DNA from 2 places in the Mesorhizobium sp. P2_D5 genome. Region 1 is predicted to be linked to the other one. Evidence: predicted binding sites of a transcription regulator. Region 1 holds the regulator's gene; the other holds the start of a gene.
What was found. The regulator PhoB, encoded in region 1, activates phosphate uptake and scavenging genes when phosphate is short. The targets are predictions, from matches to a motif close to TGTCATNNANCTGTCAT.
Positions count from the first base shown of each region.

Region 2: a site for PhoB is predicted at 2,537-2,553, ahead of AC1DYW_RS19460 (PhoX family protein). Genes of this name have one in related genera too.

Region 1 is NZ_JBFUEE010000005.1:399,969-407,962, reverse strand. It holds gene AC1DYW_RS23350 (ROK family protein) at 218-1,465, shown strand; gene phoB (phosphate regulon transcriptional regulator PhoB) at 1,620-2,309, opposite strand; gene phoU (phosphate signaling complex protein PhoU) at 2,329-3,036, opposite strand; gene pstB (phosphate ABC transporter ATP-binding protein PstB) at 3,062-3,868, opposite strand; gene pstA (phosphate ABC transporter permease PstA) at 3,865-4,716, opposite strand; gene pstC (phosphate ABC transporter permease subunit PstC) at 4,720-5,703, opposite strand; gene pstS (phosphate ABC transporter substrate-binding protein PstS) at 5,771-6,826, opposite strand; gene AC1DYW_RS23315 (PAS domain-containing hybrid sensor histidine kinase/response regulator) at 7,338-7,994, opposite strand, start outside.
Region 2 is NZ_JBFUEE010000004.1:353,498-358,312, reverse strand. It holds gene AC1DYW_RS19465 (GMC family oxidoreductase) at 1-461, shown strand, start outside; gene AC1DYW_RS19460 (PhoX family protein) at 571-2,481, opposite strand; gene AC1DYW_RS19455 (hypothetical protein) at 2,603-3,010, opposite strand; gene urtA (urea ABC transporter substrate-binding protein) at 3,311-4,621, shown strand; gene urtB (urea ABC transporter permease subunit UrtB) at 4,739-4,815, shown strand, end outside.

The sequences.
Region 1 (7,994 bases):
CTCTTCGAGTTTTTTTCGAGCTCCGGAATAAATAATGACATGATGGTGGGGTTCTGCCAGAATTTGGCTTGGCGCATGTCGCCCCAAAAGTGCGCAGCGGTTTTGGGGCAACGACACGCGCAGAAACAAGTGCCTGAAGCGCGTCGCGCTTTCAGGCTTCGCTGATGGCCTTCGGGAGGCACGAAAGGCTACAGCGACCGGGAGGATGTGAAAAAGCATGTCGGTCGGAATCCGCCACGACGATCTGCGCCGCCGCAACCGGGCGATGGTGATTGCGGCCGTGCGCCGCGCCGGACAGCCGTCCCGCACCGAGATCGCCGCGACCACGGGCCTCAGCCATTCGACCATATCGGCGATCTCCTCCGACCTCATCGGCGAAGGCATCCTGACTGAGAGCAAGCCGAGCGAGGCCGGCTCGCTCAAACGCGGCCGGCCGCAGGTCGGCCTCGGCCTCAATCCGGAAGCGGCGGCGGTGATGACCGTGGTGCTGTCACTGAACTTCCTCTCGGTCGCCGTCATCGACTATGCCGGCCAGGTGATCGCCGAGGAACAGCGCCGGCTGGACACGCTGACCATGTCGCGCGACGCGCTGGTCGGTGAATGCGTTGCCATCGTACGGCGTCGTCTCGAAGACCCCGACCTCGACGTCCGCAGTGTCGCCCGCATCGCGCTGGCGATCCAGGGCATCACCGACACACGTGCCCGCGCCATGCTGTGGTCGCCGATCACGCCGCACACCGATATCGCCTTCGCCGACATACTCGAGGACGAGTTCGGCATCCCTGCCACCATGGAGAACGACTGCAATATGATGGCGATAGCGTTGCGCTGGCGCGACCCTGATCGCTACCGCGACGACTTCATCGCCATCCTGTTGTCGCACGGCATCGGCATGGGTCTGGTGCTGAAGGGCGAGCTGTTCACCGGCACTCATTCCTCGGGCGGCGAGTTCGGCCATATGATCCATCGGCCACACGGCGCGCTGTGCCGCTGCGGGCGGCGCGGCTGCGTCGAGGCCTATGCCGGCAACTACGCCATCTGGCGCAACGCAAGGCAGATGAGTGAGGACGCGGAACCGGTCGCCGATGTCAGTGACGCTGACATGCGCGCGCTGGCGACCGCGGCCCGCGAGAGGGATGGACCCGAGCGCGAGGCCTATCGCAAAGCCGGCGAGGCACTCGGCTACGGTCTCGGCAGCCTGTTCGCGCTGATCGACCCGGCGCCCGTCGCCATGGTCGGCGTCAGCGCCGCCGCCTTTGACCTGATCGAGCCGGCATTGCGCGAGGCGATTGCGCAGACCGCCGGCGGGCAGCATTCGCAATCGATTTCTTTCGACACCGAACCGAACGAACTTCCACTGATCCGCGAAGGCTGCGCCACGCGGGCATTGACCTTTGTCGACCAGGAGATTTTCGCGCCCGGCACGCAGGCGAGGTCCGGCCTCGGCGGCAAGAACGTCGCGTGAATGGCGCGCCTGGATGTTTTGAGATTCAGGTTAGGCCGAGTCGAGAATGGCGGGTTCCAAGAACCGGAGCGGAGCGGACATTTGGATCCGTGAGTACCGGAAGCGCAGGAAACTGCCGTTCGCAGGCCGGCATCACCTGAATATCAGCATATCCCTAATCTTCCCGGATTGCGTAGCCCGCCCCGCGGATGGTGCGGATGACATCGGGCATGCGGCCATTGTTGACCGCCTTGCGCAGCCGGCCGACATGCACGTCGACCGTGCGTTCGTCGATGTAGATCGTCTCGCCCCAGACATTGTCGAGCAGTTGGCTGCGCGAGAACACACGGCCGGGATGGCGCATCATGAATTCGAGCAGGCGGAATTCGGTCGGTCCGAGCCGAATCTCGCTCTTCTTGCGATAGACCCTGTGCGATTCACGATCGAGCACGATGTCGCCGACCTTGAGCACGCTGGACAGCACTTCCGGCTTGGCGCGGCGCAGCAGCGCCTTGACCCTGGCCATGAACTCCGGCGTCGAGAACGGCTTGACCAGATAATCGTCGGCGCCGGTCGAGAGGCCGCGCACACGATCGCTTTCCTCGCCACGCGCGGTCAGCATGATGATCGGCAGCCGCTCGGTCTCGGGCCGCATTCTTAGCCGGCGACAGAGTTCGATGCCGGACACTGCTGGCACCATCCAGTCGAGCACCAGCAGGTCAGGCACGTTTTCCTGGAGGCGGATTTCGGCTTCGTCGCCGCGCGTCACCACCTCGACCTGGTATCCCTCGGACTCGAGATTGTAGCGCAGGAGCACGCCAAGCGGCTCCTCGTCCTCCACCACCATGATGCGTGGCGCGATCATCGACTGGTCACCCCTGCCGTCATGCCGCCGGCGCGGACATCGCCGTCTCGTCCTGCTTCGGACGATTGGCGGGCAGCTGCGTACCGGTCAAAACATAATACGCATTTTCCGCAATGTTGGTGACGTGATCGCCGATGCGTTCGAGGTTCTTGGCGCAGAACAAAAGATGCGTGCAGGCGGTGATGTTGCGCGGGTCTTCCATCATATAGGTCAGGAGTTCGCGGAACACCGAGGTGTACTTGACGTCGATGCGCTCGTCGTCGGCGCGCAGCTTCGCCAGCGCCGCGGCGTCGCGCGCCGTATATTCCTCGATGACGCCCTGCACCTGGATCAGCACCAGCTGCGCCATTGCGTCGATGGAGTGCGACAGGTCGCGCGGGGTGACGCTGAGGCCGACGGTGCCGACGCGCTTGGCGATGTTCTTGGCAAGGTCGCCAATGCGCTCGAGGTCGCCGGCCATGCGGATCGAACCGACGACATGACGCAGATCGTCGGCCATCGGCTGACGCTTGGCGATCAGTGTGATGGCGCGGTCGTCGAGCTCGCGCTGGCGCGCGTCCATGATCGCATCGTCGGAGACGACACGCTGCGCCAGGGCGTTGTCGGAATTCAACAGCGCCTTGGTGGCGCCGCCGACCATCGAGCCGGCGAGGTCGCCCATGTCGCGGATCAGCCTGCTGATCTGTCCGAGATCCTCGTCGAAAGAAGCGACTGTGTGTTCGCCCATGATCTTAGTCCTCGTATGCCTGAGCTCAGCCGAAGCGGCCGGTGATGTAGTCCTGCGTGCGCTTCTCGCGGGGCGACGTGAAGATCTTCTCGGTGCGGTCGAACTCGACCAGTTCGCCCAGATACATGAAGGCGGTCTGCTTCGACACGCGCGCCGCCTGCTGCATGTTGTGGGTGACGATGACGATCGTGTAGTCGGCTTGCAACTCGTCGATCAGCTCTTCGATCTTGGCGGTCGACAGCGGGTCAAGCGCCGAGGCCGGCTCGTCGAGCAGGATGACTTCCGGCTTCACCGCCACGGTGCGGGCGATGCAGAGTCGCTGCTGCTGGCCGCCGGAGAGGCTGAGGCCGCTGGCGTTGAGCTTGTCCTTGACCTCAGTCCACAGTGCGGCGCGCTTCAGCGCCTGCTCGACACGGCCGTCCATCTCGGACTTGCTGATCTTCTCGTAGAGCCTGACGCCGAAGGCGATGTTTTCATAGATCGACATCGGGAACGGCGTCGGCTTCTGGAATACCATGCCGATCTTGGTCCGCAGCAGATTGAGGTCCTGCGAGCGGTCGAGAACGTTCTGGCCGTCGAGCAGCACCTGGCCCTCGGCGGTCTGCTTGGGATAGAGCTCGTAGATGCGGTTGAAGACGCGCAGCAGCGTCGACTTCCCGCAGCCCGAAGGTCCGATGAAGGCGGTGACGCTGCGCTCGGGCAGCGACAGCGTGATGTCCTTCAGCGCCTTGCTCTGGCCGTAGTAGAAGTTGAGGTTCTTGACCTCGATCTTGGCCTTGCCGGCAATTGCCTCGGCGGCGATCGTCATGTCTGGAGACAACATCTGGCTCATTTGTCCTCTCTGCGTCCGGTCAGGCTGCGAGCAAAGATGCTGAGCGCGAGAACCGTCAATGTGATGATGAGTGCACCGGTCCAGGCCAGTTGCTGCCATTCCTCGTAAGGGCTGAGAGCAAACTGGAAGATGGTCACAGGCAGGCTGGCCATCGGCGCGTTGAGATTGCTCGACCAGAACTGGTTGTTGAGCGCTGTAAAGAGCAGTGGCGCCGTCTCGCCGGAGATACGGGCGATCGACAGCAATATGCCGGTGACGATGCCGGAAAGGGCGGCGCGGTAAGCGACCGACTTGATGACCACCCAGCGCGGCGCGCCGATCGCAGTGCCGGCTTCGCGCAACGCGTTCGGCACCAGGTTGAGCATGTCCTCGGTGGTGCGCACGACGACCGGGATGACCAGGATGGCAAGCGCGACGGCGCCGGCGATCGCCGAGAAATGCCCCATCGGCCGGACCATCAGTTCGTAGACGAACAGGCCGATGATGATCGACGGCGCCGACAAAAGGATGTCGTTGATGAAGCGCACCACGGTGGTGAGCTTCGAAAAGCGTCCGTACTCGGCCATGTAGGTGCCGGCCAGCACGCCGATTGGTGTACCGACGACGACGCCGATAATGGTCATCACGATGCTGCCGTAGATGGCGTTGAGCAGGCCACCGGCATCGCCGGGCGGCGGCGTCATTTCGGTGAACACCGCAAGATTGACGCCGGACAGGCCCTTGTAGAGCAGGGCGCCGAGGATGAGCGCCAGCCAGGCAAGTCCGATGCCCGCGGCGGCGACGCACAGCGTCATCATCACGGAATTCTTCCTCTTGCGGCTCTGATGAAGCGATGTGGCTGTCGACATCGGTCAGGCTCCCGTGCGGGCGTCAATGCGCATCAGCATGTAGCGTGCGATGGCGAGGATCAGGAAGGTGATGACGAACAGGATCAGGCCGAGCGCCACCAGCGAAGAGGTGTAGAGATCGCCAACGGCTTCGGTGAATTCGTTGGCGATGGTTGCGGAGATCGTCGTTGCCGGCGCGAACAGCGAGGTGCTGATGCGATGCGCGTTGCCGATGACGAAGGTCACTGCCATGGTTTCGCCGAGCGCGCGGCCGAGGCCGAGCATGACGCCGCCCATGATGCCGATCCTTGTGTAGGGAATGACCACGCGGCGGGTCACTTCCCAGGTCGTGCAGCCGATGCCGTAGGCGGACTCTTTCAGCACCGGCGGCACCGTGTCGAAGACGTCCTTGGTGATCGAGGTGATGAAAGGCAGCACCATGATGGCAAGGATCAGCGACGACGTCAAAAGGCCGATGCCGTAGGGCGGACCGGCAAACAGGCTGTTGAGGCCGGGAATGCCGTGGAACACGCTGATGATGAAGGGCTGCACGGTCGTCTGCAGGAAGGGCGCCAGCACGAACAGGCCCCAGATGCCGTAGATGATCGAAGGGATGCCGGCGAGCAGCTCAACCGCCATGCCGATCGGGCGCCGCAGCGGGCGCGGGCAAAGCTCGGTGAGGAAGATGGCGATGCCGATGCCGAGCGGCACGGCAATCAGGATGGCGATGGCGGACGTGATGATGGTGCCATAGATCGGCGCCAGCGCGCCGAATTTCTCGGTCACCGGATTCCAGCTTTCGCTGGTCAGGAAGGAGAAACCGAAGGTCGACAGGGCTTGCCAGGAGCCGGCAAACAGCGAGATCGCAACACCGCCGAGCAAGACCAGCACCAGTATGGCTGCGGCACGGGTCATTCCGTGAAAGATCGCGTCGGTCAGCGCGAAACGTCTGACAGTCGCGTCGCGCGAACCTCGAATGGCTGGCAAGGCTTCCTGGACAGCACTCATGTGAAGCTCGGCTTTTTTGAGTTGAGGGAAAAGGAGCGCCGCGGCGCGGCGCTCCTTCCAAGGGACGTTATTCGCCGACGTAGACGGGCTTGCCGTCAGCCTGGATGTCGGCCTTCCACGAAGCCTTGATCAGGTCGACGACGCTGTCGGGGATCGAGACGTAGTCGAGACCCTTGGCGGTTTCCTTGCCGTCCTTGTAGGCCCAGGCAAAGAACTTCAGCGCTTCGCCGGTCGCGGCAGCATCGTCGGGGGTCTTGTGGATCAGCACCCAGGTCGAAGCAGCGATCGGCCAGGTGGTATCGCCGGGTTCGTTGGTGATGATGACGTTGAAGTTCTTCGCGCCCTTGAAGTCGGCATTCGAAGCAGCCGAGCCGAAGGATTCGAGCGACGGCTCGACGACCTTGCCCGCGGCGTTCAACATCTTGGAGTACGACAGGTTGTTCTGCTTGGCGTAGGCATACTCGACGTAGCCGATGCCGCCGTCGGTCTGCTTGACGGTGTTGGCAACGCCTTCGCTGCCCTTTGCGCCGACGCCGGTCGGCCATTCGACGGCGGTGTCCGAACCAACCTTGTCCTTCCAGTCGGGGGACAGCTTGACCAGATAGTTGGTGAAGTTGAAGGTCGTGCCCGAGCCGTCCGAACGGTGGACGACGGCGATCGCCGTCGACGGCAGGGTCAGGGTCGGGTTCAGCGCCTTGATCGCGGCGTCGTCCCAGGTGGTGATGGCGCCAAGGTAGATCTGCGCGATCGTCTTGCCGTCAAGGATGAGTTCGCCCGGCTTGACGCCCGTCAGGTTGACGATCGGCACGATGCCGCCCATCACCATCGGGAACTGCACGAGGCCGTTCTTTTCCAGATCGGCATCGGACATCGGCTTGTCGGTGGCGCCGAAGGTCACGGTCTTGGCGATGACCTGCTTGATGCCGCCGCCCGAACCGATCGACTGGTAGTTGAGGCCGACGCCGGTGTCTTTCTTGTAGGTGTCGGCCCACTTGGCGAACACCGGATAGATGAAGGTCGAGCCGGCGCCGGAAAGGTCCGCGGCCATGGCTGCAGAAAGGGTGACGGTAGACGCTGTGGCCATTGCAATCGCAACGACCGCTGAGCGGATGAAATGTCTCATGTGGCCTGCTCCTGTTCGGAAGATGGTCTCTCGGCGCCATCCTCTCGGCGCCCGCTGAGGCCAATAGCCTTCGATTATAACAGTCGCATGACAGTTTCATGTCACCCCGGTAACGCGTCATCGGGGCGGGGAAAATGCCGGCCGGCCGGCGCTTGCGGCGGAGCCCGGCTTTGTGCCCGGAATCAGGCACTTGCGCCTTTTCATGCCGAGAGTGACCTGCGGTTTCGCGATCAACGCCTCGGCAAAGAAAATCCGGACGGGAACGCGTTGCTCTCAGCCATTTGTCGTGGCCGGGCCATCGCCGAAAACAGGTCCGTTGGGGTAGGTTGACGCTGTCTCATGCCGGCGGTCGCTGCTCCCGCCCGTAACTGGAAGAGCGGAATTCGAATGTGGCCATTGTCTCGGCTGGGCGTCGCTTTGGATATGGTGCGATCGCGCCATAGTCTTGCCTCAACGGGGGTCGCGAATCTCCGCCGTGTTCCCTCGGGCCGTCAGGGGTGCGACGCCGGCCTTACCCGACGTTGCGCTGAGCCTGGCGGCTGGCACCGACCCAGCGCTCGACCTTCTCGAGCAGGGCCCTTGGGCTGATCGGCTTGGGCAGGTAGTCGTCCATGCCGGCCTCCAGGCAGCGTTCGCGATCGCCCTTCAGCGCATGCGCGGTGACGCCCACGATCGGCACATGCGTGCCGGTTTCTTCCTCCAGCCGGCGAATGGCGGCGGTGGCTTCGAGCCCGTTCATCTCCGGCATCGAGACATCCATCAGGATCATGCACGGATTGAGCCGGCCGAAGGCGTCGAGCGCCTTGCGGCCATTGCCGACGATCTCGAAACCATAGCCGGTCTCGCCGAGAATCTGGGTGAACACCATCTGGTTCACCTCATTGTCCTCGGCCACCAGTATATCCAGCCTTTCGCCGCCGGCCGTCGCGGGTGGCCGGGGGCGGACCAAGGGCGGCTGCAACAGCGCCCGTTGTTCCGACGCCGGCGGCGGTGGCCGCACAACCTTGCCTGGAGGGATGTCGGCTGCCGGCGGATGGGTGTCGGCCGTGTTGTGGCGATGCCGCTGGATCGTCGCAACCAGCGTTTCCAGCAGCACCGATGACCGCGCCGGCTTGATCAGCTGCGCATCGATGCCGAGATCGCGATAGCTGGTGTTGGCGAGCGACTG
Region 2 (4,815 bases), on a different contig from region 1:
CCACGGCGCTCGACCACTACGACCACATGGCCGGGCTGTGGATCGTCGGCGAGGACATGCCACGCGCGGAGAACCGCATCACGCTGCATGCCGACATGAAGGACGAGCACGGCATGCCGATCGCCGACGTGCATTTCGACGATCACCCGAACGATACCGCGATGCGCAACCATGCCTACAAGCAGGCCTCGGCGCTTTATGCCGCGGTCGGCGCCACGCGCACCTTCCCGACGCCGCCCTATCCGTCGACCCACAATCTCGGCACCAACCGGATGAGCGAGAAGGCGGCAGACGGCGTCGTCAACAAGCATGGCCAGACGCACGACATCAAGAACCTGTTCGTGTCGGACGGCAGCCAGTTCACGACGGGTGCCGCCGAAAACCCGACCTTGACGATCGTGTCGCTGGCGATCCGCCAGGCCGATTACATCGCCGCGCAGATGTCGGCCAAGACGATCTGAGCCGGCAAGACATCGCCCCGTAACCGGGGCGGTGCCAATTTCAGTGTCCTCCCGGGCCGCAAGGCGGAACGCGCAACGCGCGTTCCGCCTTTTTGTGTGACCAGACTGATTAGGCGCCGACCGGCTGCCCGTCCTTGCGGCGGATGGCGACCACGGACGGGCGGGGCAACTGGCCGTCCTTGAAGTCGGGCCACAGTGTCTGCACTTTGTCGAGCGTCTCGGCGTCCTCGGCCGGGTGCTGGACCGACAGGAACAAGGTCGTGCCGTCGGGGGTAAAGCAAGGGCCGGTCGCTTCGGCGCCATGCGGGCAAGTGAACAGCAGCTTCGGCAGGCCACGCGCCGGGCCTTCGGTGTCGACGCCGTAGACGCCGTCCGGCAGGTCGAAATCATTGGCACCGTCGGTCGCCACCCAGAGCCGGCCGGCCGGATCGAAGGTGATGTTGTCGGGGCAGACGAACCAGCCATTGTCCGATGTTTCCGGATGGAAGGTGGCGCCGACCGCGGCGTCCTTCGGGTTGCCGCACAGCACGAACAGATCCCAGGCATATTTGTCGGCGGTATGGTCGGCGTCCACGCCGCGGCCGCCTGGCGGGATCAGTTCGACGATGTGGCCCCAGAGGTTTTCCGGACGCGTGTTGGCCGGATTGACCTTCGACTGGTCGCGCTTCTTGTTCTTGGTCATCACCGCATAGACGCGGCCGGTCACAGGACTGGTCTCAATGTCCTCGGGGCGGTCCATCGGCGTGGCACCCAGCGCGTCCGCCGCCAGCCGTGTTTTCAGCAGCACTTCGGCCTGATCGGCAAAGCCGTTTTCAGCCGTAAGCTTGCCTTGGCCGTGAACCAGCGGCAGCCAGGTCATGGAGCCGTCGGCGTCGTAGCGCGCGACCGAAAGCACGCCATCGTCCAGCAGGTCGTTGCCGGAGGCCGGTTTGGCCGGATCGTAAGCCTTGTTCGAGACGAAGCGGTACATGTATTCGAAATAATCGTCGTCGCCCATGTAGACGACGACGCGGCCGTCCTTGTTGAGGACGACGGTGGACGCCTCATGCGACATGCGGCCAAGTGCCGTGCGCTTCACCGGCTTGGACTGGGGATCATAGGGATCGATCTCGACCACCCAGTCGAAACGGTTGGCCTCGTTCGGTTCGTTGTCGAGATTGAAGCGGTCGTGGAAGCGGCCACGGCCATAGATGTCGGAACCGTCGAAGCCATAACGATCGAGGATTTCCGCGCTCGGCGCCTTCTTCGGATCGCCGCCGAACAGGTCGGAAACACCTTCCTCGCAGGTCAGCACGGTGCCCCACGGAGTGAAGCCGCCGCTGCAATTGTAACTGGTGCCGAGCACCTTCTTGCCGGTAGCATCGGCCGAGGTCTGCATCAAGGCATGGCCGGCAACCGGACCGGAAACGGTCATTTCGGTGTTGGCGGTGATGCGGCGGTTGAGCGGGCTGTCCTCGACCAACGACCACTTACCATCCTTCAACAGCACTTCGACGATCGAGTGCCCCATGGCGGCCATGCCGAGATCGACCTGTTCCTTGCTCATCGTCTTGCCGGCGTCATCCTCGGTCATGCCGGGAAACATGACATTGGGCGAGATGTATTCGTTGTTGACGCAGAGCAGGCCGTGGTCGGAATTGACCGTGCCTTTTGGCAGCGGCAGGAAGGCGATGTAGTCACAGTTGTAACCAAAGCGCTTCTCTTGCTCGTCGGCAGCGACCTTGTTGCCGTCGAAATCCGGCAGACCCGCGACGAGCGGGTCGCCCCAGCGTGCCACGATCGTGGTCTCATAGCCTTCGGCGGCGGCGTGGGTCTTGTCGTAGACGCGCTTCAACTCGGGAAAGCCAAGTGTGGAAAGCGCCGCGGCATGTGTTTCTCCGGCAAACAACGAACCGACGAAGCTGCCGCCGGCAATCAAAGCACCAGATGCGAGGCTGCCTTTCAGGAGAGTACGGCGCGAGACGCGCTCGGCTATGACGTCGCGAATGACAGGGGAGGATGAAGACGGTGAATTGGCCATTGTGTCTGCCTCTCAAGGTGGATGGTGACGGCGCACCGCTGCCTATCCAGTTTCGGCAACATCCAGATGACATGAGAGAGAGGCAGGCCCGCCGAGGCGGCGGCCATTGCCAGGGAATAACTTACTGGCCGCTTCCTTTGGTGCAGGTCGAGGCGGTGAAGGCGCCGTCGGGCTGTCTCATGATGATGTCGAAGGAGGGCGCACTTTGACCGTCGAGCGTGGCCTGGGTCAGCGACAGCGAGTTGCCGCCAGCCGTATATCCGCCGAGCGGTCCCAGCCAGGAGATCACACCGTTTGCATCCATCTGGTAATTGTAGCCCTGCTGGGCGGTCCCGAAGGTGACTGGGCCGCTGTAGACGTTGCCCTTGATGGTGATGTCACCGAGGTCGAGGAACATGCCAAGCAGGTACACTTCGCAGTGGTAGATGCCGTCGGGCATCTTACCGTCGCTGAAGTCGGCTCGGGCAGTGCCGGTCGCTGCCGCCAGAAGCAATATGCCGATAAAAATGCGTGAAATGCCGGATGCCATGACGTCGCTCGTTTGATGGGGCGAGCTTGCCCTATTTCTGCGCCGAGCCGCAACATCCGCCGGCGAAGGCCAAAAACTAGGCACATTGCCAATTTGGGCGAAAATTAGGCAGGCGCCTTGTGCGCTGCGCAAATTTCTCTCAATCAATTTTTAACCGGTCTTCTTTGTTTTCATAAAGCTAATATACCAAGCGCCTGATAATGTTTAACTATCACCCATTATTCGGCATCTCCTGAGCGATTGGCACGGGGGTTGCATTGCATTGTTGCGGTGCAATCAACCAGCTTGGGAGTGTTAGGCATGAGGGGTAATTTCTCGACAATAACAAAAATGTTTTCGGCGAGCGTCGTTGCCGCCGGCCTGTTGATGTCCGCGCCTGCCAGGGCGGCCGACGACACGATCAAGGTCGGCATTCTCCATTCACTGTCCGGGACCATGGCGATCTCTGAGACGACGCTCAAGGACGCCATGCTGATGCTCATCGATGAGCAGAACGCCAAAGGTGGCCTGCTTGGCAAGAAGCTCGAAGCTGTGGTCGTCGATCCGGCCTCCAACTGGCCGCTGTTCGCCGAAAAGGCGCGCGAGCTGATCTCCAAGGACAAGGTCGCCGCGGTGTTCGGCTGCTGGACCTCGGTGTCGCGCAAATCAGTGCTGCCGGTGTTCAGCGAGCTCGACAACATCCTGTTCTATCCCGTCCAGTATGAGGGCGAGGAAAGCGAGCGCAACGTGTTCTACACGGGTGCGGCGCCGAACCAGCAGGCCATTCCGGCCGTCGACTATTTGATGAGCGAGGATGGCGGTTCGGTGAAGCGCTGGGTGCTTGAAGGCACCGACTACGTTTATCCGCGCACAACCAACAAGATCCTCGAGGCCTATCTGAAGGCCAAGGGCGTCGCGGCGGAAGACATCATGGTCAACTACACGCCGTTCGGCTTCTCCGACTGGCAGACCGAAGTTTCAGCAATCAAGAAGTTTGGTTCGGCCGGCAAGAAGACCGCCGTCGTCTCGACCGTCAACGGCGACGCCAATGTGCCGTTCTACAAGGAACTCGGCAACCAAGGCATCAAGGCCGAGGATATTCCGGTCATGGCCTTCTCGGTCGGCGAAGAAGAGCTTGCCGGTCTCGACACGGCGCCGTTGGTTGGCCATCTCGCCGCTTGGAATTACTTTGAAAGCGTCGATACGCCTGAGAACAAGAAGTTCATCGCCGACTGGCACAAGTTCATCAAGAACGACAAGCGCACCACCAACGACCCGATGGAAGCCCACTATATCGGCTTCAACATGTGGGTGAAGGCGGTCGAGAAGGCCGGCACCACCGATCCGGACAAGGTCATCGACGCCATGATCGGCGTTTCCGTGCCCAACCTGACCGGCGGCTATTCGACCATGATGCCGAACCACCACATCACCAAGCCGGTGCTGATCGGTGAAATCCAGGCCGACGGCCAGTTCGAGACGGTTTCGCGTACGCCGGGCCTGGTGATGGGCGATGAATGGTCCGACTACCTGCCTGACTCCAAGGACCTAATCTCCGATTGGCGCGCGCCTCTGTCCTGCGGCAACTTCAATGTCGCCACCGGCAAGTGCGGCGGCAAGGGCACAAACTGATCCTCCCGGGCTGACCAGGTCAGGACCGCAGGTCCATGACCTCAGACCGCCAGCGTCCGGACGGTTTCCTCCGCCGTCCGGACGCCCAATTCAACATTCAAGGGTCGCCTGAAGCCGATGAACCTGTTGCGCGCGATTGGCCTGACGCTTTTGTTCCTGCTGGCGACGCTGTCGTCGTCGGGTGCTGGCGAAGC